Regions from separate parts of the Rhizobium sp. TRM96647 genome, predicted to be linked through region 3. Evidence: riboswitches for the same ligand, from Rfam matches in the RefSeq annotation. Region 3 holds a riboswitch; each other region holds the start of a gene.

Region 1 (7,154 bases), on a different contig from region 3:
TTGGGCTTGCTGAAGATGAACAGCATGGTCTTTGTCCTTGGGGTTTCCGGCAGCGGTATTTTCCGCTGCTCCGATAGCTGCGATATAGGCCCTGACGGAAACGGAATCGCGATCGCCGCCGCCATCGAGTGTCGCAAACGGGACATGCATATTAGCACTTTTGTCGCAGGGCGCCGGGCCGCCGCCCGATTGCGTCGGCATCGCGGCGCTTTCAGGGCTTTGCGGTGCTCCGGCGCGATGCTAGGGAAGGGGCATGACGCGAAAAATCATGCTGCAGGGAACCGGCTCCGATGTCGGAAAAACGGTACTGGTCGCAGGGCTCTGCCGGATCGCCTCCAATCGCGGGCTGAGGGTGCGGCCGTTCAAGCCGCAGAACATGTCGAACAACGCGGCCGTTTCCGATGACGGCGGCGAGATCGGGCGGGCGCAGTGGCTGCAGGCGATGGCGGCGCGCACGCCTTCGTCGGTGCACATGAATCCGGTGCTGCTGAAGCCGCAATCCGACACCGGCAGCCAGATCATCGTGCAGGGCCGGGTGTTCGGCCAGGCGAAGGGGCGTGACTACCAGGCGCTCAAGCCACGGTTGATGGACGCGGTGATGGATAGCTTCGAAAGCGTCTGCGCCGGCGCCGATCTCGTCGTGGTCGAGGGGGCCGGTTCGCCGACCGAGATCAACCTGCGCGCCGGCGACATCGCCAACATGGGCTTTGCCACGCGGGCGAACGTTCCGGTCGTGCTCGTCGGCGATATCGACCGCGGCGGGGTGATCGCCTCGCTGGTCGGCACGAAGGCGATCCTGCCGCCGGAAGACCGGGCGATGGTGTCGGGCTACCTGATCAACAAGTTTCGCGGCGACGTCACCCTGTTCGACGACGGGATTGCGGCGATCGGGCAGCATACCGGCTGGCCGTGCCTCGGCGTCGTGCCCTGGCTGAAGCACGCCCGGCAACTGCCGCCGGAAGATTCGGTGGTGCTGGAACGGCTGGCTTCCGGCCGGCCCGGAGCACTGAAAGTGGCGGTGCCGGTGCTGCCGCGCATCGCCAATTTCGACGATCTCGACCCGCTGGCGCAGGAGCCGGACGTCGAGCTCGTCTTCGTCCGCCCCGGCGAGCGGCTGCCGGCCGATGCCGGCCTCGTCATTCTGCCGGGCTCGAAGGCCACCATCGCCGACCTGAAGGATTTCCGCGCGCAGGGGTGGGACCATGATCTCGCCCGGCATCACCGGCGCGGCGGACGCATCATCGGCATCTGCGGCGGCTACCAGATGCTCGGCCGGTCCGTGCGCGATCCGCTCGGCATCGAGGGTGGCGAGCGCGCGGTCGACGGGCTCGGCCTGCTCGACGTCGAGACCGAGATGGCGCCGGAGAAGACGGTGCGCAACAGCCGCGCGCGGTCGCTCAGCTACGACGTGCCGCTGGAAGGCTACGAGATCCATCTCGGCAGGACCACCGGCCCCGACTGCGCTCGTCCACCCATTATGATCGACGGCAGGGCGGACGGGGCGACCTCGGCGGACGGCCGGGTGTTCGGCACATACCTGCACGGCTTCATGGCGAGCGACGCCTTCCGCAGCCGGCTGCTTGCGGAGTTCGGGATCGCCGGCGGCGGCTTCGACTACCGGGGTGCTGTGGACGCGGCACTCGACGGCGTGGCCGTCGAACTCGAAGCCGTGCTGGATCACGCGTGGCTTTCGCGGCTGATGGAAAGTGATCGGACCATCCCGATTAATCGCGGCGGCTGAGACGTTTTCCGGGCGGATGGCGAAGCCGTTTCGTCATCTTCGTCGGTTAAGGTTACCACCAAAGTTGCGCCAGAATCCGATGCAAAGACCTTGAGTGGCATCGCCCTGCCGCTATCTGACGGGGGGATGCCGCATGCGATCGAAAGGGAATGTCGAATGACCAGTGGCCGTTTTGCGAAACTCGGATGGGCGGGGCTGATCGGGCTTGCGATCGCGGGCGGACCGGCCGTGCAGGCGGCCGAGACGAAGCCGGCCGTCAGCGCCAGCAAGCGCTGGGAGACCGAGTTTTCCCTTTGGCAGAAGGTTTCCTCCGGCAGCGATCCGGCAGGCTACGAGGCCTATCTGAAGGACTATCCGAACGGCACCTTCGCCTCGATGGCCCGGCTCCGGCTGGCCGAACTGAACGCCAGGGGCGTTGCCAGCACCGCTGGCGCAGACGACGGCAAGCCGCAGGATTCTGCAGCCACCGACGCCGGCGCCGCCTCGGAGAAGGAAAAGGCGGCGGCCGCCCGCAAGGCCGACGAGGCCGCGCGGCTGAAGGCCGAGCAGGAGGCCAGGATCGCCGCGGAGAAGCAGCGGGCGGAAGAGGAGCGGCTGGCCGCCGAGGCCGAGGCGAAGCGCGTGGCAGAGGCCGAGCGGCAGCGCAAGGAAGAACAGGCGCGCGCGGAGGCCGAGGCGAAGCGGGTTGCCGCGGCGAAGGCCGAAGCGGAACGGCAGCGGGCCGAGGCCGAGCGCAAGCGCGCCGAGGAGGCGGCCGAGGCTGAAAGGCTCAAGGCGGAGCAGCAGGCCAAGGCCGAGCAGGCCCGGCTGAAGGCGGAAGAGGAAGCGAGGGCTGCGGCCGAAGCGAAGGCGCGCGCCGATGCGGCCGCTGCCGCGCAGGCCAGGGCCGAGGCGGAGCAGGTGGCTGCGGAGGCTGAACGCGAGCGCGCAATCGCCGCTGCGGAAGCCGAGAAGGCGAAGGCCGAGGAGGAAGCCCGGGCGACTGCGGAAGCACAGGCCAGGGAAACACAGGCTAGGGAAGCGCAGGCGAGGGCGGATGCCGCCGCCGAGAAAGCCACGGCGGCGACTGAGGCCGAGCGCGCGCGAGCCGAACAGCAGGCGGCCCAGCCGTCCGCCGCGCCGCCGGTCGCCGAGGGCAGCGTTGCCGACGCGCTCGACACCGAGGCGCTGCCGACCGACGGCGAGAATGCGATCGCGAGCCCTGCGGCCGATCCCGACGGCGGCCCGGCAACGGACGGCGCCGCGGATGCGGTCGCAGCCGCACCGGCCGGCGGGGGCATGGATGGGGACGAAGCCGGGGACGGGGAGGCCGAGCGGCTGGCCCGTCGCGAGGACAACAGCTGGAGCCGCGCGGTGCTGAACGGCCGGCCGCAGGCTTTCGAGAACTACCTGCGCGAATTCCCGCAGGGCCGCTTTGCCGATGAGGCGCGCCAGCGCCTTGCCGCGCTGGAAAAGGGCGGCAAGGCCACAGGCGGCGAAGAGCCCGCAGGCGACGTCGCCGCGCGGGAGCCGGCCATCAACGCTCCCGCCGCAACGGCTGCGCCGCTCGGCGCCGGGACGGAGCCGCTCGTTCGCCAGACGCAGCCTGCGCCTTCGCAGCAGCCGAAGGTCTTCCAGACGCCTTCGGACGTGCGCGAGGCCTATCTCGATCCGGCCGCACGTGCCCAGTCGCAGCGCTGGCTGAACGCGCTCGGCTACGGCACCGGCGGGGCGGACGGCGTATACGGTCCGCGCACGCGGGCGGCGATCGCCTCCTGGCAGCGCTCGGCCGGCTATGCCGGCGACGGCTACCTGACGCGCAAGCAGTATCGCGAATTGCGCCAGTCGGCGCGCTTCGCCGAGGCCCGCAGCCGCGAATACGTCGATCGCCAGCGCGCCCGCCGCGACCGCTACTACAATGACGGCTACGGTGTCTACGAAGGCCCGGTCGACGGCTACTACCGCGAAGGTCCGGTCGGCGGCGTCTACGAGGGGCCGGTCGGGGGCGGCTACGGCCCCGGCAGCGACCTGACGATCAGCGGGCCGGGCTACTGAGCGGCCAGCGGAACTGAACGAACAGCCGCCGCGACGACGCATTCGGCGCGGCGGACGCCGTTTCCTGCCAATTGACTTCCGGTGCCTGCAGGCATAATCATCGCCACTATTGGAAGGTGCGTCGGTCCAGTGATGGACGGACGCTTAAATGGGAACGTGACGGGGTGGACCCAATCAGGGCGCTCCAATCACGGCCGACCCCGCGACTGTAGAGTGGCGAGGCCAATCCAGCCGGTTTGATCAACCGGCAAAGCCACTGGGTGGCGGCATGATGAACCGGGGTCTGGACGCCTCTATGTCTACGAATCGTCCGCCTTTCATGTCGCGCATCACCCGGGAAGGCGAGGGTGGGCCGCAGGCGCAATTCGCGCCCGACGCCGCGAGCCAGGAGACCTGCCGGCCAATGAGGGCATCGTGCCCGACCTGGGGATTTTCCCCGTTGCCAGCACGGAGGTTGTCATGGCTGCGTCTAACGTTTCTTCTGTTTCCCTTTCTCTCAACGATCGTCTCTATGCCGGTCTCGTAGCGCTTCTGCTCGGCGGATTCCTGGTGTTCGGCGCAGGCCTCGCCAATTCGTCCGTCCTGCACGACACCGCGCACGACACCCGCCACTCCTATGGCTTTCCCTGCCACTAAGGAGCAGATGTCATGATCGTCAAATATCTCCTGGCCGCCCTGGTGGCCGGGCTGTTCTCCGGCGCCCTGATGACGGTCGCCCAGGAGGCGCGCGTCATTCCGCTGATCCTGCATGCCGAGGAATTCGAGGGCGGCGACGAAGAGCCTGCCGCCCCCGGCGCCGAGGTCCAGCCGGACGCGTCGCACGAGCATTCCGCGCTCGGCATCGGCGCTACGATGTCGGAGGTGGCCGCCTATTTCTCGCCCATCTCGGTGGCCCATGCCCATGAGGGCGAGCACGAGGACGGCGGCATCATGTTCGGCATGAGCCGCTTCTCCGGCACGCTGCTCGCAAACCTCGTCACCGGCGCGGGTTTCGCGCTGCTGCTGGCGGGCGTGAGCCTTGTGACCGGCAATGCGATCACGGTCGCCAACGGGGTGCTGTGGGGCGCTGCCGGCTGGCTTGCCGTGCATCTCCTGCCGGCCATCGGCCTGCCACCGGAGCTTCCGGGCTTCCCGGCCGCCGACCTAAGCGACAGGCAGGTCTGGTGGGTGGCGACAGTCGTGCTTTCGGCCGTGGGGCTCTACCTGCTGATCCTGAAGGATGGGATTGCGGCGAAGGTCGCGGGCATCGTCCTGATCGGGGCCCCGCAGGTCTACGGCGCGCCGCAGCCTGCCGACATCGCCAGCAACGTGCCGGCCGTGCTCGGGGCGGAGTTCGCCGTGGCGGCGCTCGCCACCACGCTGTTCTTCTGGGTCGTGCTCGGGCTTTCGCTCGGCTTCGCCAACGAGAAGATCGGCGTTTCCGAAAAGGTCGCAGCAAAGGCAGCCTGATGAAAACGACATCGCCCGGAGCCGTCCTGGTTCTGGGCGGTGCGCGTTCCGGAAAATCCGCATTCGCCGAGAGGCTGGCCGCCGAGAGCGGCCTGTCCAGGCACTATATCGCCACCGGCCGCGCCTGGGACGAGGAGATGCGCGCGCGCATCGACCAGCACAAGGCCCAACGCGGCAGCCATGGCTGGGTGACGCACGAGGAGCCGCTGGCGCTGCCGGAGCGCATCAAAGACACGGCGCGCGAGGACCGGGTGCTGCTCATCGATTGCCTGACGCTGTGGGTGACGAACCTGATGCTCGAAAAGCACGACATGGCGGCCGCCTTCGACGATCTCGCGGCCTCCATCGTCACCGCACCCGGCCGCCTCGTGTTCGTCTCCAACGAGGTCGGGCTGGGGATCGTTCCGGACAACCAGATGGCGCGCGAATTCCGCGACCACGCCGGCAGGCTGCACCAGCAGGTGGCGCAGCTTGCCTCCGAAGTCTATCTTGTCGCGGCAGGCCTGCCGCTGAAAATGAAGGGTTGAGCCCATGCTCCAGCAAAAGATCCCCGCCACCGTCATCACCGGCTTTCTCGGCGCGGGCAAGACGACGATGATCCGCAACCTGCTGCAGAACGCGAACGGCAAGCGGATCGCGCTGATCATCAACGAATTCGGCGACCTCGGCGTCGACGGCGACGTGCTGAAGGGCTGCGGCGCGGAGGCCTGCAGCGAGGACGACATCATCGAACTCACCAACGGCTGCATCTGCTGCACCGTCGCCGACGATTTCATTCCGACCATGTCGAAGCTTCTGGAGCGCGACAACCGCCCCGATCACATCGTCATCGAGACCTCGGGCCTGGCGCTGCCGCAGCCGCTCGTCGCCGCCTTCAACTGGCCGGAGATCAAGACGCAGGTGACGGTCGACGGCGTCATCACCGTCGTCGACAGCGCCGCGGTCGCCGCCGGCCGTTTCGCCGACGACCACCACCGGGTGGATGCGCTGCGCGTCGAGGACGAGAACCTCGACCACGAGAGCCCGCTGGAGGAACTGTTCGAGGACCAGTTGACGGCGGCGGACCTGATCGTTCTGAACAAGACCGACCTGATCGATGCCGCCGGGTTGAAGACGGTGCGCGACGAGGTGGCCTCCCGAACTGCCCGCAAGCCGGCGATGATCGAGGCGAGGAACGGCGACGTCGCCGCCGCCGTGCTCCTTGGCCTCGGCGTCGGCACCGAGGACGATATCAAGAACCGCAAGTCGCATCATGAGCTGGAGCACGAGAATGGCGAGGAACACGACCACGACGAGTTCGACAGCTTCGTCGTCGAACTCGGCCCGGTCGCCGATCCGGCCGGTTTCGTGGAGCGGCTGAAGGGCGTCATCGCCGAGCATGACGTGCTGCGCGTCAAGGGTTTCGCCGACGTTCCGGGCAAGCCGATGCGGCTTCTGGTCCAGGCTGTCGGCAGCCGGATCGACCAGTATTTCGAGCGCGCCTGGGCGCCCGGCGAGACCCGTGGCACCCGCCTCGTCGTCATCGGTTTGCACGACATGGACGAGCAGGCCGTGCGTACGGCGATCGCTGCAGCCGCGGGCTGAGCCGCCGTGTCTGCTGAACAGGGCTATCGCCGGAACCAGGCTCGGCGACGGGCTGCTCCTTCTTCTCTCCGGCGGAGAGAAGTGCCGAGCGGATGCGAGGCGATGAGGGGGGCTCGGGGTACGCCCTGGCGCCTCGCGCCACCCCCTCATCCGGCGCTGCGAGCCCTCTTCTCCCCGATGGGGAGAAGAGGGCGTTCGCTGCGCCTGCGGCAACTCAAACGCGATAACCTTGTCTGTGGGGGAGAGGGGCTGCAGACGAGAGGTGGGTGTAACCTGCCGCGCCGAAGCGGAGAGCCGTCATGCATCTGCTGCTAGCCCAGAAGGGTACCATCGCCGATGGCAAGGA
Region 2 (7,154 bases), on a different contig from region 3:
CTCCACGGTCAGGACATCCCGCGGCCGCCCCAAAGCGACGAGCCTGCCGGCCTGCATCACGGCGATCCGGTCGCAGAACATGGCCGCGTGGTTGAGGTCGTGCAACGCCGCCACCACCGTCAGGTCCTGGCGTCGCACCAGGTCGAGCAGGCTGATCTGATGGCCGATATCGAGGTGGTTGGTCGGTTCGTCCAGCAGCAGGATCCGGGGCTGCTGGGCCAGCGCGCGGGCAATGTGCAGCCGCTGGCGTTCGCCCCCCGACAGCGTATGCCAGCTCCTGCCTGAAAGGTGGGCCATGTCGACATTGTCCAGCGCCGCGTCGACGATCCGGTCGTCGTCAGGCGACCAGGGCGAGAGCGGCCCGAGATAGGGCGTGCGGCCGAGTTCAACGGCCTGGCGTGCGGTGATACGCTCGCCGGTCTCCGCCTGCTGTTCGACCAGCGCCAGCCGCTGCGCCACCGTGCGCCGACCGAGCGCGCCGATCGGCACCCCGTCCAGCAGCACCTCTCCCGACCGGGGCTTGCGGATGCCGGAAAGCAGCGACATCAGGCTCGTCTTCCCCGAACCGTTCGGCCCGATGATGCCGAGAAATTCGCCGGTCTCGACCGCAAGCGAGACATCCTTGAGAATGTCGGCGCCGCCGGCCGACCATGAAACGCTTCTGGCGGTCAGCCTCATGCGCGCGCCCTCCCCTTTGCGAGGATCAGGGCGAAGGCCGGCGCACCGATCAGCGCGGTGATCACGCCGATCGGCAGGACCTGGCCGGGAATGATGGTGCGCGACAGGATGTCGGCGAGGATCATGAACACCGCCCCGGTCAGGGCCGCGGCCGGCAGCAGCACGCCATGGCGCACGCCGACCAGGAGCCGCGCCGCATGCGGAATGACGAGGCCGACGAAACCGATGGAGCCGACGATCGAGACCATCACCGCGGTCATCATCGCCGACACGCCGACGAGTGCAAGATAGGTGCGTCGCACCGAGATCCCGAGCGAGGCGGCCGATTCCGCGCCGAAGGTGAAGGCGTCGAGCGAGCGCGCATGCCACAGGCAGACGACGAGACCCACAAGTGCCGCCGGAACGGCCAGCCAGGCATCCGCCCAGCGCACGCCCGACAGATTTCCGAGCAGCCAGAACATGATGCCGCGCGCCTGCTCCGCCGTCGCCGCCTTGGTGACGATGAAGGAGGTGAGCGCGTTGAAGAGTTGCGAGCCAGCGACGCCGGCGAGGATGATCGCCGCCGTGCCGCGCCCGGCCTTCACCGCCAGGACGCTGACCAGGACGAAGGCTGTGATCGCGCCGAGGAAGGCCCCGAGCGGCAAGGTCAGCACGCCCGCGCCGATACCCAGGATGGCGACGCCGACCGCGCCCGTCGAGGCGCCCGCGGAAATTCCGAGGATATAGGGATCGGCGAGCGGGTTGCGCAGCAGCGACTGGAGGACCGCGCCGGAGAGCGCCAGCGCCGCTCCGCAGGACGCCGCCACGACGGCCCGGCTCAGCCGGTAGCTCCAGATGATGCCCTCGTCGATCGGCTCCAGCGGGTAGCCGGCATTCCACAGCCGGTTCGCCACCGTCTGGGCGACCGTGGCGAGCGGGATCGCCGTCTCGCCGATCGCAGCCCCCATCCACAGCGCCAGCAAGAGGATGACGAGCGCGGCGATGGCCGCACCCGTCCGTCCGCCCGATGTCAGCGTCCGGTTCACTTGGCGAGGCCGGCGTTGGCGATGGCGTCCGCCAGGGCTTCGATGCCCTCGATCGTCCGGATCGTCGGGTTCATCGCCTGGGCGTCCATGTCGAAGACATGGCCGTTCTTCACCGCCGGCATCAGGCTGGCGACCGGATCGGCCTTCAGGAATTCGAGCTTGGCCTCGAGGCTGTCCAGCGGATAGCGCCGCCGCTCCATGGAGCCGGCGACGATGATCGCCGGATCGGCCTTGGCAATCGTTTCCCAGCCGACCGTCGGCCACTCGTCGTCGGTCTTGATGATGTTCTCGATGCCGAGCGCCGACATGATGTAGCCGGGCGCGCCGTTCTTGCCGGCGACATAGGGATCGGCGTCGGCGGCGCTGGAGAACCAGAAGACGGCCGACAACTTGCCCTGTGCGGAGGCGACCTTGGCGCGGGCGGCCTCCTCGCGTTTCTTCAGATCAGCGACGACAGCCTCGCCCTTTTCCTGGACGTTGTAGATCTGCGCAAGCTCGCGGATCTCCTGATAGACCAGGTCCATGGTGAAGACCTGATGGCGCACGCCGTCGCTCGCGGCAGAATTGTCCTTGCCGACGCAATCGGACGGCGAGGTGTAGACCGGGATGCCGAGCTCCTCGAACTGTTCCGGCCTTCCGACCACGCCCTCCGGCCCGACCTGCCACTGGAACTGCACGGCGACGATATCCGGCTTCTTGGCCAGAACGCTCTCGAAGCTCGGCTCGTTGTCGGCGAGCCGGTCTATCCGCGCGTTCACCTCTTCATAGCCCTTCAGCACCGGCCCGACCCAGAGCGCGGTACCGACCACCTTGTCGGCAAGTCCCAGCAGATAGAGGATCTCGGTGCTGCTCTGGCCGATCGAGACCGTGCGCGACGGCGCACTTTCGAAGGTCACCGGGCGACCGCAATTCTGCAGTGTCAGCGGATAGCTGGTCTCGGCAGCACTCGCCTGGCCATGGAAGGACGATGCGGCGAGGCACAGGGCGACGAAGCCCGCGCGGAGCGGTTGTTTCAAATGAATTTTCATGGAATTCCCCGAAATAGCTGGGACGCCCGCAGGGGCGCCGTTGAAAAAACGGACAAGCCGTCAGGCCGTCCGGTCGCTCGAAGGATCGCCAGGTCTCGGGAAAGGCAGCGTGAAGACGCACAGCAAGGCGCCGATGGTCGTCATGATGGCTCCTGTTCCGGGCTTCCCCGCCCGTGACGTTGGATCGATGGCTGACGGCAGGTCTCCTGGCTCGCGGACATGCGCCGTTCATCTGCCTTCCCGCGCGTTGCGCAGTGGCATGGCGCCGAGGCGCCACGAGGATGAACGGCAATCCGCTTACAGTTGCGGGGGCAGCCACGGTTTTGGTCCCGACTTGGGTCGTCCGCACCGTGTTCCCTATTAATCCCCTCCGCTTCGTGGGCGGGGAACCGTCGTCTTCCAGATAGACGTTTGCGCACCGCGCCGTCAAGCAAGCCCGACCGGCAACTTTGCGTTCTGCACGCAATAGGCGCGGCCGGACCGGCACCCGTGCCGGCGCATCCGATGCGGGGCAGGGGTTTTCGGCACGGTCTGGAACGGTCATCGAACTTCCCTCGGGATCTGACCGGGCCTGATTAGTGTAATGGTATTACGTGAGTCAATCGAGTTGTTATTTTATAACATCACATATCAAGCGCAAATGCGGCCGCCGTCCCGCGCCGAACGCGCGGGGCCCATCACGACCCGGAGATTTCAGGAGGATCTGCGACCGTCCGCAGCGGTCCGGACGGTCGAAGCGATGAATGGGGATAAGACGCTCCGGAACGGCGCCACGGACCTGTGGCCGGGTCAGCGGTTGTAGAGCGCTCTCGATCGTTCGAGATGCTTCAGCATCGCCGCTTCCGCCCCTTCGGCATCCCTGCTCCTGAGCTGGTCCAGGATTTCCTCGTGCTCCACCAGCGTGAGCTTTTCCTTGCCGGTCCAGATCAGCATGTCCGTGTGGTATTCCTTCAGCCAGGCCAGCATGGCCTCGCTGACGGCAACATAGATCGGGTTACCCGAAATCTGGGCGATCCGGCTGTGAAACTGCATGTCGGCGGCGATGAAAGCTTCCGCGTCCCCGAGCGAGCGTCGCTGGCGCTCGATGATGGCCCCCAGATCGTCGATATCGCCGCTCCGGGCACGTTGCGCCGCCTCGCGGGCCATGCCGCGCTCGAAGAAGATGCGGGCGCTCTTGAGATGCTCGAGCGTATCGGTCGACTGCGACAGCATGATCTTCGCCGTCAGGTCGACCTGACGGAAGATCGATTGCGCGGTCAGTTGCAGCACCTTCGCCCGCTCGCCGTGGGAAATGCTGAGCAGGCCCTTGTTGGCGAGCGACTGCATCGCCTCGCGGATGGCGGGACGGCCGACGCCGAAACGCTCCATCAGCACGCGCTCCGAAGGCATCTCGTCGCCCGGCTTCAATTCTCCCGACGTGATCATCCGCTCCAGCCGGTCGAAGACCTCGTCCGACAGCTTGCGCCTGACGATCGGCTCGATGGTTTGGGGCATGGCGTCTCTCTGGCTCATTCTCCCTCCCTTAACATTTCTGCATCTTGCGACAAGCCAGGACGGCCGGAATCGGTTTTCTGAAAATTTCCGTTGCAGAAATTGGAATACTTATTATACCAGATCATGAGTTGACGCCACGACAAAGTGACGTGGCGAGGAGGAGCAACGGCTTTCATGCTGATCACCCTAACCTACCGCATCGAGACGCCCGGCAGCGTCGAGGCGATGGCGAACAAGATCGCCAGCGACCAGTCCACGGGCACCTTCGTCGCGGTGCCGGGCGAGACGGAGGAGCTGAAGGCACGGGTCGCAGCGCGCGTACTCGCCATCCGTCCGCTGGAGGACACCTTCTCCCCCACCTGGCCGGAGGCCGAGCCGGGGCAGCGGCTCAACCGCGCCGACGTCGACATCGCCTTTCCGCTCGATGCCATCGGCACCGACCTTTCCGCGCTGATGACGATCGCGATCGGCGGCGTCTTCTCCATCAGGGGCATGACCGGCATCCGCATCGTCGACATGAAGCTGCCGGAGGCGTTCAAGGGCGCCCATCCGGGCCCGCAATTCGGCATCGACGGCAGCCGCCGGCTGACCGGCGTCGAGGGCCGTCCGATCATCGGCACGATCGTCAAGCCGGCGCTCGGCCTGCGCCCGCACGAGACGGCCGAACTGGTTGGCGAACTGATCGAGTCCGGCGTCGATTTCATCAAGGACGACGAGAAACTGATGAGCCCGGCCTACTCGCCGCTGAAGGAGAGGGTAGCGGCGATCATGCCGCGCATCCTCGACCACGAGCAGAAGACCGGCAAGAAGGTGATGTACGCTTTCGGCATCTCGCATGCCGACCCGGACGAGATGATGCGCAACCACGACCTCGTGCTCAAGGCCGGCGGTAACTGCGCGGTCGTCAACATCAATTCCATAGGCTTCGGCGGCATGAGCTTCCTGCGCAAGCGCTCGGGTCTCGTGCTGCATGCGCATCGCAACGGCTGGGACGTGCTGACCCGCGACCCCGGCGCGGGCATGGATTTCAAGGTCTACCAGCAGTTCTGGCGCCTGCTCGGCGTCGACCAGTTCCAGATCAACGGCATCCGGATCAAGTACTGGGAGCCGGACGAGAGCTTCGTCCAATCCTTCAAGGCCGTCAGCACGCCGCTGTTCGACCCTTCCGACCGGCCGCTTCCCGTTGCGGGGTCCGGCCAGTGGGGCGGCCAGGCGCCGGACACCTACCGGCGGACGGGGCGGACGACCGACCTTCTCTATCTCTGTGGCGGCGGCATCGTCAGCCATCCGGGCGGCCCGGCGGCCGGCGTCCGCGCCGTCCAGCAGGCCTGGCAGGCCGTAGTCGCCGACATCCCGCTTGGCGACTACGCCAGGGACCATCCCGAGCTTGCGGCCTCGCTCGCGAAATTCGGCGACGGCAAGGAGTAAGCATTCATGTCAGACCTGCTCGTCAGCTACTACGGAGACGATTTCACCGGCTCGACCGACGTGATGGAATCGCTTGCCGCAAGCGGCATTCCGACCGTCCTGTTCCTGGGCGTGCCGCAGCCCGAAATGCTGCAGCGGTTTGCCGATTGCCGCGCCATCGGCATCGCCGGCACGAGCCGCAGCGAGACGCCGGAATGGATGCAGGAGAACCTCGTTCCCGCATTTCAGTGGCTGAGGAGCCTTGGTGCTGCGGTCTGCCACTACAAGGTCTGCTCGACCTTCGATTCCGCGCCCCAGGTCGGCAACATCGGCAAGGCGATCGAGATCGGCCGCGACGTGTTCGGCCAGGCCAGCGTGCCCGTCATCGTCGGCGCGCCGCAACTGAAGCGCTACACCGCCTTCGGCCACCTCTTTGCCGCCTATCAGGGCCAGGTCTACCGCATCGACCGCCACCCGGTGATGAGCCGTCACCCGGTGACGCCGATGGCGGAGGCGGATCTCGCCATCCATCTCGGCCGGCAGACCGATCTGCCCGTGGCGCTGGCCGATCTCGTCACGCTCGCCGCGCCGGATGCGGATGCGCGCCTTTCAGCCCTTGCCGGCGCGCCCGGCATCCTGCTGATGGACGTCGAGTCCGCCGAGAGCCAGGCGGCCGCCGGCCGGCAATTGTGGCGGCTCAGGACCGAGGGCGGCTTCTTCGTGGCCGGCTCGTCCGGCGTCGAATATGCTCTCCTCGAAGCCTGGCGGCAGCAGGGCCTGATCGGCGGAAAGGTCGAATTCGCCGAACCCGGCAAGGTCGACCGCCTCGCGGTCGTCTCCGGCAGCGTCTCGCCCACCACCGAACGCCAGATCCGCACGGCGCTTTCCCAGGGCTTCAAGGGCATCGACCTCGATCCGCTGTCGCTCGTCGGCGAAAGCGGCGACCGGGCGATCGAGACCGCCATCGCTTCCGGGATCGCGGCGCTGAAGGAAGGCAGCAGCGTGCTGCTGCATACGGCCCTCGGCCCGTCCGCCGATCGGGGCAGCGAGATCGACCGCGTCGCCGGCGCGCGTCACCGGCTCGGCCGGGCGCTCGGAACGATCCTGCGCCGCCTCGTCGAGAGCGAAGCCCTGCCCCGCGCCGTCATCGCCGGTGGCGACACCTCCAGCCACGCGCTGCAGGAATTGCGCGTCGAGGCGCTGACGACGCTCCTGCCCCTGCCGCAGACGCCGGGCTCGCCGCTCTGCACCGCGCATGGCAGCTACGCCCCGACCGACGGCCTGCAGATCGCGCTGAAGGGCGGCCAGATCGGCACCGACGGCTACTTCGCGCAGATCCGCGACGGCAGCCGCGCCTGACAGGACCGGAACCGGAATTCACGCCAGTTGAGCGATCGAAAGGAAGAACCATGAAAATCGTCATTGGAGCCGACAGCGCCGGCAAGCCGCTGCTCGACGTCATCGCCACCCATCTCGCGGGCCGGGCGGACCTCGACGTCCACGACCTGAGCCAGTCCGGTTT
Region 3 (7,154 bases):
GTCGTCGGCTTTCCCCGGCAGGGCGAGGCGGGGCGGCACAATTCCGTGGCCGTCCTCGACGGCGGGCGGATCCTCGTCTATCGCGACAAGCTGGATCTTCCGAACTATGGCGAGTTCGACGAGAAGCGCGTCTTCGTCGAGGGCGCCATGCCGGGCCCGGTCAATTTCCGCGGCGTCAGGCTCGGCATTCCCATCTGCGAGGAGATCTGGAACGACCTCGGCGTCTGCGAGACGCTGGCCGAGAGCGGAGCGGAGATCCTGCTGGTGCCGAACGGTTCGCCCTACTATCGCGGCAAGGTCGACGTGCGCCACCAGGTGGCGCTGAAGCAGGTGATCGAGACCGGCCTGCCGCTCGTCTTCGCCAACCAACTCGGCGGCCAGGACGAACTGGTCTTCGACGGCGCGAGTTTCGGGCTCAATGCCGACAAGACGCTGGCCTTCCAGATGAGCCAGTTCGAGGAGACGATCGCGCTCGTCACCTGGAAGAAGAACGCGGACGGCGACTGGTTCTGCGACGGCGGCCCGATGTCGAAGATCCCGGAGCGCGAGGAGGCGGACTACCGCGCCTGCGTTCTGGGCTTTCGCGACTACGTCAACAAGAACGGGTTCAAGAACGTGGTTCTCGGCCTTTCCGGCGGTATCGATTCGGCGATCTGCGCGGCGATCGCCGTCGATGCGCTCGGCGAGGAGCGCGTGCGCTGCGTGATGCTGCCCTACCGCTATACCTCCGAGGAATCGCTGAAGGATGCCGCCGCCTGCGCCAAGGCGCTCGGCTGCCGCTACGACATCGTGCCGATCGAGGCGCCGGTGACCGGTTTCCTCGACGCGCTCTCGGACATGTTCGAAGGCACCGAAGCCGGCATCACCGAAGAGAACCTCCAGAGCCGCACGCGCGGCACGATCCTGATGGCGATCTCCAACAAGTTCGGCTCGATGGTGGTCACCACGGGCAACAAGTCGGAAATGTCGGTCGGCTACGCTACCCTCTACGGCGATATGAACGGCGGCTTCAATCCGATCAAGGACCTCTACAAGATGCAGGTCTATGCGCTGTCGCGCTGGCGGAACACGACAGTGCCGCCGGGCGCGCTCGGGCCTTCGGGCGAGGTGATTCCGCGCAACATCATCGACAAGGCGCCTTCGGCCGAGTTGCGGCCGAACCAGACCGACCAGGATTCGCTGCCGCCCTATCCGGTGCTGGACGATATCCTGGAATGCCTGGTCGAGAACGAAATGGGGACGGAGGAGATCGTCGCGCGCGGCCATGACGAGGCGACCGTGCACCGCATCGAGCACCTGCTCTACATCGCCGAATACAAGCGCCGGCAATCGGCGCCGGGCGTGAAGATCACCAAGAAGAACTTCGGCCGCGACCGGCGCTACCCGATCACCAACCGTTTCCGCGACCGATAGGGGCAAGCATGCGCAGTTCGGTCGAGATCTACGACGTTGCAAGCGGGCAGGCCCGCGTGGTCTGGCAGACCGGGCAGCTCGTGGAGGCGCCGAACTTTGCGCGCGACGGACGCTCTCTGGTCATCAACGGCGACGGACTGGTCTATCGCCTGCCGCTCGACGGCGGTGCGCCTTCGCGCATCGACACGGGCTTTGCCGTCCGGTGCAACAACGACCACGGGCTCTCGCCGGACGGGCAGTGGCTCGCCGTCACCGACAAGACCGAGTTCGGCCGTGCGGCGATCTACATCCTGCCTGCGGACGGCGGCACGCCGCGGCTGGTGACGCCGCGGCAGTCGTCCTACTGGCACGGCTGGTCGCCGGACGGCAGCAGGGTCTGCTACTGCGGCATCCGCGACGACGTCTTCGACATCTACACGATCCCCGTCGAGGGCGGCGAGGAGATGCGGCTGACCTTCGGCGAGGGACGCAACGACGGGCCGGACTGGTCCTGCGACGGCTGGATCTACTTCAATTCGAGCCGCAGCGGGCGCATGCAGATCTGGCGGATCCGGCCGGACGGGACGGAGTTTGCCCGGATCACCGACAGCCCCTTCGGCGACTGGTTCGCCCATCCGACGCCCGACGGACGCGCCCTGCTGGTGCTGTCCTACGACGGCGATGTCTTCGATCACCCGCGCGACCATCAGGTCCGGATCCGGATGATGGATGCGGACGGGCGCAACGACCGGGTCCTGTTCGAGCTCTTTGGCGGGCAGGGGACGATGAACGTCCCCAACTGGTCGCCCGACGGATCGCAGTTCGCCTTCGTCCGCTACGCGCCGTAGGTTTCCGTCTTTGCGTGCAGCCGCCGCACGGTCTTTTCGGCCTGGAATATCCCCAGATTTGCACGGGTTAATTGTTTGGATACCAGTCCGGTTAAGTGAATATTCCTGCTTGCGCAATAACGTCCCTGCCAAGAACAACGCGGCGAACGGCCGCTAGCCTGTCAATGGGGATCGACATGGCGAATGCAGGGGCCGGCGTTCCGGCCACGCCCCGGGGGGGTGTCAGACTGGGGATCGGCATCGCATCGGCGGTGATCGTCCTCCTGTTCGCCAGCGCCAATTTCCTGGTCCTCGACTATTCCATCCGCCAGGCGAACGATTTCGTCGCCGAAACCGAAAAGACCCTGGTCAAGAGCGAGTTCCGCAACCAGATCGAACAGGTGGTGCTCTACCAGAGCGGCTTGTCGGTCTGGGACAAGAGTTTCGACGAACTGGCAAACGGGCGGCTCGGCGAGGACTTCATCCGGCGCGACCTGAGGGACTGGCTGTGGCGCGAGTCCGGCTTTTCCTGGCTCGTCTTCGCACGGCCGTCGGGAGAGACGGTCCTTGCCATGCACAACGGGATCGTCGTGCCGGGCGAGGAGGCCGACGGCGTCCGCTACTGGATGAGCGACCTCGTGAAGCGGGCCACGGAGAACTACTACGCCGCCTTGCGTCGTACCCGCGACGGCTGGATCGTGGCGAAGTCGATGTCCAACGCCAGCGCCAGCCATGGCGGCGTGCCGCAGATCAGCGCCACGGGCATGCGCGTGATCGAGCGGGTGATGAGCATCGTCGTGGTGCAGGCGGTGGTGCCGCGGCGGCTGTTCATTCCCGACGATCGCCGGAGTCCGGTCCTGATGATCACCGTGAAGCCGATCACGGCCGCCATGCTGGCGGATTCGGAGCGGCGCCTGGGGCTCACCGGCCTCGGCTTCTCGCCGATCACGACCGACGACGACAACCTGCTGACGACCGGCGTGGGCGGCGATGCCTATAACCCGATGGTGGCCTCCTGGCACCCCAACCGCCCGGGATCGTTCGTCTGGACCATGGCGGTGCCGCACATCGCCGCGCTGATTGCGATCTTCGTCGTGGTGATGGGTTTCGGCGCGCTCAAGTTCTCCTCGCTCGTGCGCGCGCTCGAGCGCAGCGAGGCGAAGAACGCCCATCTGGCCCGCCACGACGCGCTGACCGGGGTGCTCAGCCGTTCCGGGTTCGACCTCACGGTCAACGACCTTTCCGCGAAGGGGCAGAGGCCGTTCTCGATCATCGCCATCGACCTTGACCGGTTCAAGGCGGTCAACGACCGTCACGGCCACGCGGCCGGCGACGAGGTGCTGCGGGTCATGGCCGCCCGGTTCATGGCCCGGATTGGCGACCGCGGCGTCGTCGCGCGTCTCGGCGGCGACGAGTTCGCCGTCCTGCTGCCTGATATCGCCGACCGGGAGGACACCCTTCCGCTTGCGGAGAGCTTCGTGCGCGACGCGCAGGTCCCCGTACCCTTCGAGGGGCAGTTGCTCCAGCTCGGCGGCAGCGCCGGCATCGGCGCCTTTCCCGAACACGGCCGGACGCCGCATGCGATCATGCTCGCCGCCGACGCGGCCCTCTATGCGGCGAAGAACGCCGGCCGCAATCGCGCCCAGTACGGCGTGGCCCGCGCCACCGATGCGGCTTCGGACATCGAGGCCGCCTGAACGAGCGTCCCCACGAACGTCTCCTATGAACGCTCCCGCGGCACTGTCCGGCACACGCCGTCGTTCCGTCGCTCGCAGCCCTTGCGTCGCGGCCTGCGGCGTGTGCAAATGTATCTGCCAGGTGCCCCGCGAGAGAGCCGGGGAGAATCGGGAATCCGGTGGGGCTGCGGACGACGTCCGTGTCCTGAAGCCGGAACGTGCCCAACGCTGTGACGGGGACGGCAAGGCCGCGAGGGAGGGACCCTCGCCAGATCGCCACTGGTCGAAAGACCGGGAAGGCGGGCCCGGCCGGACGAACCGAAGTCAGAAGACCGGCCTGGCGCAATGGACCTGTCCGCGCGGACGGCGGAGGGGTCGCAAGCATTGTTGGGGAGTTGACGATGCGACCGTTCAAGCGGGACGAGCCAGTTCCCGTCCAGCCATTCACGCCGGCCGAACGGGCGGCCGTCTACCGCGCCATCGAGACGCGTCGCGACGTGCGCGACCAGTTTCTCGCCGATCCCCTGCCGGACGATCTGCTGGAGCGCCTGCTCGGGGCTGCCCACAACGCGCCGTCGGTCGGCTTCATGCAGCCCTGGAGTTTCATCGTCATCCGCGACCCGCAGGTGCGCGCCGGTGCGCACCTGGCGTTCCAGCGTGCCAACGAGGAGGCCGCCATGCTCTTTTCCGGCGAGCGGCAGGAACGCTACCGCACGCTGAAGCTCGAGGGGATCCTCAAGGCGCCGGTCAGTCTCTGCGTCACCTGCGATCCCGACCGGGCCGGCAGCGTCGTTCTCGGGCGCACGCACAATCCGCGCATGGACGTCTACTCGACGGTCTGCGCGGTGCAGAACCTGTGGCTTGCGGCGCGGGCGGAGGGCGTCGGCGTCGGATGGGTCAGCATCTTCCACGATGCCGATATCCGCGCGCTTCTCGGCATTCCCGAGCGGATCGAGATCGTCGCCTGGCTGTGCCTCGGCTTCGTCGACGCGCTCTACGAGGAGCCGGAACTGGCGGTGAAAGGCTGGCGGCAGCGGCTGCCGCTCGAGGATCTGGTGTTCGCCGACCGGTGGGGGCAGCGGCGCTGACACCGGCAGCGGATCGGCGGTTCAGTTCGTCCCGGCGGGATTGCGCAGGTCCAGCGCCGGCTGGTCGTCGGGCAGGAAGCTCGGCCCGACCATCCGCACCTTGTCCTTTACCGGATCGTAGGGCCGCTCGATGACCACCTTCTCGGAGGCCGTGGCGCTTGTGACGGGATGCATGCGGATCGTCGTGACCGACCCGACGTTCTTTCGGGTCGTGCCCGGCGCCGCGCCGGCGGTCGCTTCGGGCACGTTGCCGCCGCCGGCACCGGCCATCCTGCGGTGGTAGCCCGCAAGGTCGCAGCCGCAGGCCTTGTCGGCGGACCGGTCGCGGCTCTGGTAGGCATAGGCATTCGGCAGGGCGGAATAGGGCCGGCCGGTCAGCGTCGAGATCATGTCGCCGCTGCCCGGCGACTGCAGCGGCTGGTAGAAGAGTTCCGTCTCCGTCTGCGGGCACATCATCGAGCAGGTCCGCTGGTCGCGGCGGAAGTCGAGCGGGGTGGCGGCGGACGATATCGGGAAGAAGCCGCCGTCGCAGGTGCGCACGCACACCGTCCGCAAGGGACCCTCCTGCGGCGCTGCGCCCCAGTTGCCGAACGTCGTCGGCATCGCCGCATACGGATCGTCGGCCTCCGAAAGGTCGCCGCCCTCCAGGGCCAAACCGGCCTCCGTGGACGCCTCGAGCGCGACGGCCTGCCCGCAGCCGTTCTCCGACAGTTCAGCCAGAATACGGCTGCGCTCGGCCGGATCGCCGCCGACAAACGACATCTCGTTGCGCTTCTTCATCAGGACCTGGAGGTTGCGGTCCATCTGGTCGATCGTGGAGATGATCGAGGCACAGGCACCGGCGTTCTGGCCGCCGAAGACGGTGACGCTGCCGTTGCTGCAGCCGAGCCGGCGAAGGTCGCCTCTCGCCCGGCGAAGCTCCATGTTCTGCCGGGCGATCGCGCTCGAATAGCTGCGTACCTGCTCTGCGCTGTCGATCGCGCGCGGCAGGCTTGCAAGCTGTGACCGGAGATCGCCGCAGATCGCGGCCGTCGGGGACTGTTCCGCCGTCTGGGCTCGGGCCTGCGCGTGCGGCAAGGCGATCGCCAAGGCAATCGGCAGGGCCGTCGCAACAGCCCGAAACGCCACTTTCCCCCATCCCCACGGCACGTCGTCAACTCCTGTCGCGTTTCCTCTCGCGGCTCGGGTAACGCCGAATCGGTCCCTCGGTTCCGGCGGCGGACGGCAATCGGACGTTCCGCCGCAGCTCGGCGCTCCTGCCGGGCAAACCCGCTATCGATCATAGCTTCGAGGGGCGAATGAGCAATGTGCTCGTCGAAAAGTGATTAACGTCAATTATAGTTGAATTTGTCTTTCATGTTTTATGCACCGGAATTGCTATCGCCGTGCCCATGGTGTAGCAAATTGCTGGCTGCGGCGGCCCTGGGGCGGGTCATTTCGCCCGCCTTCCGGCGCCGCCATTCCGTCGAAAGCACCATAGGTTCCCGCATGCGCCTTTCCTCCGTTCTGCTCAGTCCGTTCTATGCGCTTCAGCTCGCCTCGGGGGCCAAGTCCTTCGCGGACAACCCGATCATCGGCAGCAAGACCCTGAACAGGATGGGCCTCCATGCCAAGCGGGTGTCGATCGCCATGGACATGGCCGACTGGCGGCGCAAGTCGCTGGCGCGGCTGGTGACGGCCGAACAGCGGCGCGAATACGACGAGAACGGCTTCGTGAAGATCGAGAACTTCCTGCCGCCGGAGGTGTTCGCGCAGGTGACGTCGGAGCTGGAAAACAGCGACTTCGACCGTTACGACATGCTGCAGGGAACGACGGTCACGCGGCGCGCGCTGATCGACGACAGCGACGTGGAACGCCTGCCGGGCTTCAAGGCGGCGCGCAACGACCCGCGCATGACCAATCTTCTGCGCTACGTCTCCTCCAGCGACGGCCAGCCGCTGCTGGTGGTGCAGGTGGTGATGGCGCTCGCCTCGACGCCGTCGAAGGAAGCGTCCGCCGACCCGCAGACCGCGCTCCACAGCGACACCTTCCAGCCGACCGCGAAGGCCTGGTTGTTTTTGAAGGACGTCGGCGAGGAGGATGGGCCGTTCTCCTACGTGCCCGGTTCGCACAAGATCACGCCGCAGCGGCTTCTCTGGGAGCAGCGCATCAGCGAAAGCGCCGATACGAT
Region 4 (7,154 bases), on a different contig from region 3:
GAGGGGTGACGGCATCCGCCATAAGCGTCACCGCGCCAACGCCGTTCTGGATCGTGTCGAGCAGGGTCAGGCCGGTAAAGACGCGGATGGTGAGTTGCTGTTCCTCCGGCTTCAGCGTCGCCCAGGACGGGATGTCGTTCGACAGCGGCACCTTCTCGGGCAGCCAGAAATTGCCGGTCAGGCGGTTCCAGACTTCTAGGTCCTTGTCGTCCTCGATGCGGTTCCAGTTGATGGCACGGATGGCGACTGCGGGTTTGACGGCGATGCTCATGGTGGGTCGTCCTTGAAGGAAGGAAATGGGTTGGCGCTGCCCCTCACCCCGCCCCCGCTCCGCTCGGCACTCCCTCTCCCCGCAAACGGGGCGAGGGAACGGAGGCGCTGCGGCTCGGCCCCTTCGCCCCGTTTACGGCGAGAAGGGGCCAGCAGGCGGATGAGGGGCAACGGCAGACATGAAACTCAAACTAGAGCGCGCAGGAGACGCAGCCCTGCACTTCCGTGCCGGACAGCGCCATCTGGCGGAGGCGGATGTAGTAGATGGTCTTGATACCCTTCTTCCAGGCGTGGATCTGGGCACGGTTGATGTCGCGGGTCGTGGCCGTGTCGCGGAAGAACAGCGTCAGTGACAGGCCCTGGTCGACATGCTGGGTGGCGGCCGCGTAGGTGTCGATGATCTTTTCCGGGCCGATCTCGTAGGCGTCCTGATAGTAGTCGAGATTGTCGTTGGTCATGAAGGCGGCCGGGTAGTAGACGCGGCCAATCTTGCCCTCTTTCCTGATCTCGATCTTCGAGACGATCGGATGGATCGAGGAGGTCGAGTGGTTGATGTAGGAGATCGAGCCGGTCGGCGGCACGGCCTGCAAGTTCTGGTTATAGAGCCCGCCCTCCATCACCGCCTGCTTGAGGCCCCGCCAGTCCTCCTGCGTCGGGATAGGGATGCCGGCGGTCTCGAACAGTTCGGCAACCCGCTCCGTCGCCGGCAGCCATTCGGCTTGCGTGTACTTGTCGAAGTACTCGCCGGAGGCATATTTCGAGGTCTCGAAGCCCTTGAAGCTCTGGCCGCGTTCGACCGCCAATCGGTTGGAGGCGCGGATCGCGTGATAGGTCACGGCGTAGAAATAGATGTTGGTGAAATCGACCCCTTCGTCCGAGCCGTAGAAGATGCGTTCGCGGGCGAGATAGCCGTGCAGGTTCATCTGGCCGAGGCCGATGGCGTGGCTTTCGTCGTTGCCCTTGGCGACCGAGGGCACCGAGGAAATGTGGCTCATGTCGGAGACCGCAGACAGCGCCCGGATTGCCGTCTCGATCGTCTTGCCGAAATCGGTTGAATCCATCGCGGCCGCGATGTTCAGCGAACCAAGGTTGCAGGAGATGTCCTTGCCGAGATGGCTGTAGGACAGGTCGTCATTGAACGCGCTCGCTTCACTCACCTGCAGGATTTCCGAGCAGAGGTTGCTCATGGTGACGCGGCCGGCGATCGGGTTGGCGCGGTTCACCGTGTCCTCGAACATGATGTAGGGGTAACCGCTTTCGAACTGGATTTCGGCGATCACCTGGAAGAAGTCGCGTGCCTTGATCTTCTTCTTGCGGACGCGGCTGTCGGCTACCATCTCGCGGTACTTCTCCGTGACCGAGATTTCGGTGAACGGCACGCCGTAGACCCGTTCGACGTCGTAGGGCGAGAACAGGTACATGTCCTCGTTGTTTCGCGCGAGCTCGAAGGTGATGTCTGGAATGACGACGCCGAGCGACAGCGTCTTGATCCTGATCTTCTCGTCGGCGTTCTCGCGCTTGGTGTCGAGGAAGCGCATGATGTCGGGATGGTGGGCGTTGAGATAGACCGCTCCCGCGCCCTGCCGCGCACCGAGCTGGTTGGCATAGGAGAACGAATCCTCCAGCAGTTTCATGACAGGGATGATGCCCGATGACTGGTTTTCTATGTGCTTGATCGGCGCACCGGCCTCGCGAATGTTGGTGAGCGACAGCGCCACGCCGCCGCCGCGCTTGGAGAGCTGCAGCGCCGAATTGATAGAGCGGCCGATGCTTTCCATGTTGTCCTCGACCCTGAGCAGGAAGCACGAGACGAGTTCGCCGCGCTGCTTCTTTCCGGCATTGAGGAAGGTCGGCGTCGCCGGCTGGAAGCGGCCGGTAATGATCTCGTCGACGAGGTCGCGGGCGAGTTGCTCGTCGCCGCGCGCCAGCGCCAGCGCCACCATGCAGACGCGGTCCTCGTAGCGCTCCAGATATCGCTTCCCGTCGAAGGTCTTGAGCGTATAGGACGTGTAGTACTTGAACGCGCCGAGGAAGGTCGGAAAGCGGAATTTCCGCGCATAGGCCTCGTCGAACAGGTCGCGGACGAAATTGAACGCGTACTGGTCCAGAACCTCTTGTTCGTAATAGCCTTCGGCGACGAGATAATCGAGCTTCTCGCGCAGGTTATGGAAGAACACGGTGTTCTGGTTGACGTGCTGGAGGAAGTACTGCCGCGCCGCCATGTGGTCCTTGTCGAGCTGGATGTTTCCCTGCTCGTCGTAGAGGTTCAGCATTGCGTTCAGCGCGTGGTAGTCGAACGCGGGTTCCGCGGCCTTTGCGGGGCGTTCTAGCGTGAGCTTGTCCAAAATCGTTCCAATCCGTGCCTGACGTTGATGACGTCAGGCACGGTGCCCAGGAGTTCGAACCGGTAGAGGTAGGGAACCTGGCACTTGGCGGAGATGACGTCGCCGGCGATCCCGAAGGTCGCACCGAAATTGCTGTTGCCCGCGGCAATCACGCCGCGGATGAGGGAGCGGTTGCCCGCATCGTTGAGAAAGCGCATCACCTGCTTGGGAACGGCCCCCTTGCCGCCGTCGCCGCAATAGGTCGGGACGACGAGCACATAGGGGCGGTCGATGTGGAGTTCGGCGTTCGCAACAGGAATGCGGACCGCCGGCACTCCGAGCCGGGCGACGAACCTGTGGGTGTTCTCGGACCGGCTGGAGAAATAGACGAGTTCGCCCACCGTTTGGGGCCTCACGCCAGCGCGCTGATCATGTCCGGGCGAAAACCGGCCCAATGCTGCTCACCGGCGATGACGACGGGGACCTGGCGGTACCCAAGCCCCTGCACCAAGGCAAATGCAGCGGCGTCCTCGGAAACGTCGATGATCTGGTAGTCGATGCCCTGGCGATCGAGCGCACGGGTCGTCGCAGTGCACTGGACGCAGGCGGGCTTGCTGTAGACGGTGATGGTCATGGATATCCTCGTGAGATGATTGGCATGCGGGATCGTTCGGCCACCTGGAGGCGGCCGTCGTGAACGTGGAAAAATGGGACGCAGTTAGCCCCGGTGGCGGGACCGGAAACCGCTACTCACGCTGACGCAGACGGAAAAAACTAGACATGGACTTCACCCCGAAGTGGCTCAGACGGGGCTTCGGGGAAGCGATGCGCGCACTTCGTGCCGCGCCGGATCGCTTTCCTGCCGGGCACCCCGCCGGTGGACGTTTCGTTCGAGGCAGGTCTCCTGGCTCACGGGTCGTCGTGCTCGTTCGGCCTTCCCGGATTCTCATCCAGTGGCCAAATCGAACGGCACTCTCCGTTCACAGTTGCGGGGGCAGCTCCGGCTTGGCGATCATCATGTCCGCCGACCGGATTCCCATCTTAGCTCCCGACTCGCGTCGGAAGAACCTCGAACACAAGATATAGTAGAGATGGATGGATTCGCGTCAACAGCTATCGATCCTTGTCCGCAGTTTTCCGACCAGCGAAATTTTCCGGCGCCATCGCCTTGACCGCCTCCGGCTTTTCCGCGCTTTTGTAACTGTATAACGTTACCAATCGAGCGAACACCTTTATGATCGACAAACTGCCCGTCACCGTTCTCTCCGGGTTTCTCGGAGCCGGGAAGACAACGCTGCTCAACCACATCCTCTCGAATCGCCAGGGACTGCGCGTCGCGCTGATCGTCAACGACATGAGCGAGGTGAACATCGACGCCGCTCTTTTGCGCGATGGCGGTGCGAACCTGTCGCGGACGGAGGAGCAACTGGTGGAAATGACCAATGGCTGCATCTGCTGCACGCTGCGCGACGATCTCCTGAAGGAGGTGCGTGCGCTCGCGGAGCAGGGCCGGTTCGACTACCTGCTGATCGAATCGACAGGGATCGCCGAGCCGCTGCCTGTCGCGACGACCTTCGACTTCCGCGATGAGAACGGCATGAGCCTGTCGGATGTGGCCCTGCTCGACACGATGGTGACGGTGGTCGATGCCGCCAACCTTCTGGCCGACTACGGTTCCGCAGACCTCCTCGCCGACCGCGGCGACACGGCAGGCGACGGCGACAACAGGACAGTTGTCGATCTCCTCGTCGAGCAGATCGAATTCGCCGATGTCGTGGTGCTCAACAAGATCGGCACCGCGACGCCCGAGCAGCGCGATGCGGCCCGCAAGATCATCGTCTCCCTCAACCCCGACGCAAAACTGATCGAAACCGATTTCGGCCAGGTCGACCTGAAGGAGGTTCTCGGCACCGGTCGCTTTGATCTCGCCAAGGCCGAGCAGCATCCGCTCTGGTTCAAGGAACTGCATGGCCTCAAGGACCACGTTCCCGAAACCGAGGAATACGGTATCCGCTCCTTCGTCTACCGCGCCCGCCGTCCCTTCGAGCCCGCGCGTTTCCAGCGCTTCATCGATCGGTCATGGCCAGGGGTCGTGCGGGCAAAAGGCTTCTTCTGGCTGGCGACGCGGCCGCACCATGTCGGCGAGATCAGCCAGGCCGGCGCGCTTGTGCGCACGGGCAGGATGGGCGTCTGGTGGTCCGCTGTGCCAAAGGCGCAGTGGCCGCGCGATCCCGGATTCCTTGAAATGATGGAGCCCTATCTCGACCCGACCTGGGGCGATCGGCGACAGGAGATCGTCTTCATCGGCGCGGATCCGATGGACGAGGCAGAAATCCGCGCCGAACTGGACGACTGTCTGGTCGGGGCGACGGAGTTCAATCCTGGCCTTTGGCGAGATCTTCCCGATCCCTTCGCAAGCTGGGAACGCCGGGCCTCGTAAGCGGCGGCGCTTGCTGCGCCTTCCAAACTCCAGACCTCATCAAAATACGCATTTCATAAACAGGAGATACCCATGTTTCGCTCCCGCACGCCGGCGCTTCTGGCTGCCACCGTTCTCTCCACCTTCGCCTCGATTCCCGCTCTCCATGCCGAGGAAGAGCAGAACGAGGCCTGGAGACTGTTTATTGCCGACCATACGCTGCCCGTCGTCCGTGCCGTCGATGTCGAGACGGGCAAGGAAATCGGCCGCTTCGATATCACCGGCCATGCCGCGTTGTCGCTCAGCGGTACCGGCAAGACGGTCTTCGCGATCCAGGGCGACAGCAACGTCGTTCATGCCATCGATACCGGCGTGTCGCTCTCCGACCACGGCGAGCACCGCGACATCGAACTGACCGATCCCAAGCTGCTGGCCCCGGTCATCGCGGGCCAGAAGTCCGGCCATCTCGTGCCGCATGGCGACGAGATCGCCGTTTTCTACGACCGCGGCGGCAAGTTTGACGTGCTGAAAGAGAGCGTCCTTCGCGACGGCCCTGCCGAGCCCAGGTCGCTCGACACGACCGCGCCACACCACGGCGTTGCGGTGCCGCTGGGTCAGCATTTCCTCGTCTCCGTGCCGAACATGGAGGCGCCGGTAAAGGAGGGGGAACTGCCGCCGCGGCTCGGACTGCGTGTGCTTGACCAGGAGGGCAAGCAGGTGGGAGACGTTGCCACCTGCACGGGACTGCATGGAGAGGCCACCTCGGCACGGCTGGTGGCTTTCGGTTGCGCCGAAGGCGTGCTCGTGGCCCGTCCCGGCGGCATCGACGGACCGAAGGTCGAGATGCTGGCCTATCCGGCGTCACTGCCGGAGGGCAAGGTGTCGACCCTGCTCGGCGGTACCGCCATGCAGTTCTTCCTCGGCAACTACGGCGAGGACAAGGTGGTCCTCATCGACCCCGACAGCACGGACGAACCCTACCGGCTCGTCGATCTGCCGACGCGACGGGTGGATTTCGAGCTCGATCCCGCCCAACCGCGCAACGCCTATATCCTGTCCGAGGACGGCAAGCTGCATCTGCTGGACGTGATCAACGGCGAGATCGCCAAGAGCGAGACCGTGACCGAGCCCTATAGCAAGGACGGCCACTGGCGCGATCCGCGGCCGCGGCTGGCGGTCGCCGGCGACCACATCGCCATCACCGATCCGCGCCATAGCTTGGTTCGAATTGTCGATCCGCAGACGCTGAAGGAGACCCGTACGATTGCCGTCGAGGGGCAGCCGTTTGCTATCGTCGCGGCCGGCGGCTCGGGGGCGACGCATTAGTTCCGAATGACTTGTCTCACGACTGTGGGTGCCGGCAATCCGCCGGCATCTAATCCTGCCCGTCTGACGCGGCCCGTCCGTCGTCGACGGCGACAGGGCGGCTGTTTCCGTCAATGGCCACCATCACGAACACGCCCCGCGCCGTCAGGTGGCGGTCGCCGCTCATCAGTTCTTCCGACCAGAGCTGGACGTCGATCCGCATCGACGTACGACCGACCTCGCCAACCCGCGCGACAACTTCGACAATCGATCCCACCGCGATGGGACGGTGGAAGTCCATTCGCTCGGAGGCGGCAAGGACGGATTGGCTTCTGGCGCGTCTCGCAGATATCACAAATGCCGCCTTGGTCATGAAGGCCAGCGCGTCGCCGCCAAACATCTTTCCGGAACTGCTCGCCTGGTTGGCAAAGACGATGTCCGTCATTCGAACCTCATCGGCCGGATAGGGCTGATGAGACGTCGGAAGCGGTTCGAGGCTCCAGTCGGGCGCGGCTCGCTCGACCCCAACGGCGACCATGTGAAAGACCCCGCGCGTGCAGAGCTCGCGCGCGGTTCCGTCGATCGTCGCGGCGATCATCTCCACTTCCACGGTCAGGGATCGTTTCCCGGCCCAGACGGGCGTCGCAATGAATTCGACGATTTCGCCGACGTGGGCCGGCTTCTTGAATTCCACGCGCTCGCAAGACCCCGTCACGAACGGCACGCGGCCATGGCGTGTCGCCGCAATGAAGGCGGCCCTGTCCATGAAGGCAAGCCCGGCACCTCCGAACAGGGTGCCATGGTGGTTCGTGTCGCCGGGGAAGACGATGTCGATG

Evidence for each region. A riboswitch is a leader RNA that binds a small molecule or an ion and turns the genes downstream of it on or off. The one in region 3 is predicted to bind cobalamin.
Region 1: linked by a shared signal. The riboswitch ahead of OCK02_RS12405 (CbtB domain-containing protein) and the one ahead of bluB (5,6-dimethylbenzimidazole synthase) in region 3 are both predicted to bind cobalamin.
Region 2: linked by a shared signal. The riboswitch ahead of OCK02_RS13925 (ABC transporter substrate-binding protein) and the one ahead of bluB (5,6-dimethylbenzimidazole synthase) in region 3 are both predicted to bind cobalamin.
Region 4: linked by a shared signal. The riboswitch ahead of nrdH (glutaredoxin-like protein NrdH) and the one ahead of bluB (5,6-dimethylbenzimidazole synthase) in region 3 are both predicted to bind cobalamin.

The regions. Positions count from the first base shown of each region.
Region 1 is NZ_JAOXHF010000005.1:389,768-396,921, forward strand. It holds gene OCK02_RS12390 (hypothetical protein) at 1-26, opposite strand, end outside; gene OCK02_RS12395 (cobyric acid synthase) at 254-1,741, shown strand; gene OCK02_RS12400 (peptidoglycan-binding domain-containing protein) at 1,898-3,775, shown strand; cobalamin riboswitch at 3,881-4,191, shown strand; gene OCK02_RS12405 (CbtB domain-containing protein) at 4,235-4,411, shown strand; gene OCK02_RS12410 (CbtA family protein) at 4,424-5,224, shown strand; gene cobU (bifunctional adenosylcobinamide kinase/adenosylcobinamide-phosphate guanylyltransferase) at 5,224-5,751, shown strand; gene cobW (cobalamin biosynthesis protein CobW) at 5,756-6,808, shown strand; gene cobN (cobaltochelatase subunit CobN) at 7,108-7,154, shown strand, end outside.
Region 2 is NZ_JAOXHF010000006.1:273,983-281,136, forward strand. It holds gene OCK02_RS13915 (ABC transporter ATP-binding protein) at 1-678, opposite strand, end outside; gene OCK02_RS13920 (FecCD family ABC transporter permease) at 675-1,703, opposite strand; gene OCK02_RS13925 (ABC transporter substrate-binding protein) at 1,700-2,731, opposite strand; cobalamin riboswitch at 2,910-3,140, opposite strand; gene OCK02_RS13930 (transcriptional regulator NanR) at 3,521-4,225, opposite strand; gene oiaX (3-oxo-isoapionate-4-phosphate decarboxylase OiaX) at 4,400-5,653, shown strand; gene OCK02_RS13940 (four-carbon acid sugar kinase family protein) at 5,660-6,991, shown strand; gene OCK02_RS13945 (RpiB/LacA/LacB family sugar-phosphate isomerase) at 7,042-7,154, shown strand, end outside.
Region 3 is NZ_JAOXHF010000007.1:13,905-21,058, forward strand. It holds gene OCK02_RS14220 (NAD+ synthase) at 1-1,413, shown strand, start outside; gene OCK02_RS14225 (TolB family protein) at 1,422-2,240, shown strand; gene OCK02_RS14230 (diguanylate cyclase domain-containing protein) at 2,417-3,916, shown strand; cobalamin riboswitch at 4,019-4,251, shown strand; gene bluB (5,6-dimethylbenzimidazole synthase) at 4,297-4,983, shown strand; gene OCK02_RS14240 (DUF2865 domain-containing protein) at 5,005-6,111, opposite strand; gene OCK02_RS14245 (phytanoyl-CoA dioxygenase family protein) at 6,472-7,154, shown strand, end outside.
Region 4 is NZ_JAOXHF010000025.1:2,094-9,247, reverse strand. It holds gene nrdF (class 1b ribonucleoside-diphosphate reductase subunit beta) at 1-271, opposite strand, end outside; gene nrdE (class 1b ribonucleoside-diphosphate reductase subunit alpha) at 462-2,615, opposite strand; gene nrdI (class Ib ribonucleoside-diphosphate reductase assembly flavoprotein NrdI) at 2,597-2,995, opposite strand; gene nrdH (glutaredoxin-like protein NrdH) at 3,007-3,228, opposite strand; cobalamin riboswitch at 3,471-3,681, opposite strand; gene zigA (zinc metallochaperone GTPase ZigA) at 3,829-5,034, shown strand; gene OCK02_RS25240 (hypothetical protein) at 5,107-6,339, shown strand; gene OCK02_RS25235 (acyl-CoA thioesterase) at 6,389-7,154, opposite strand, start outside.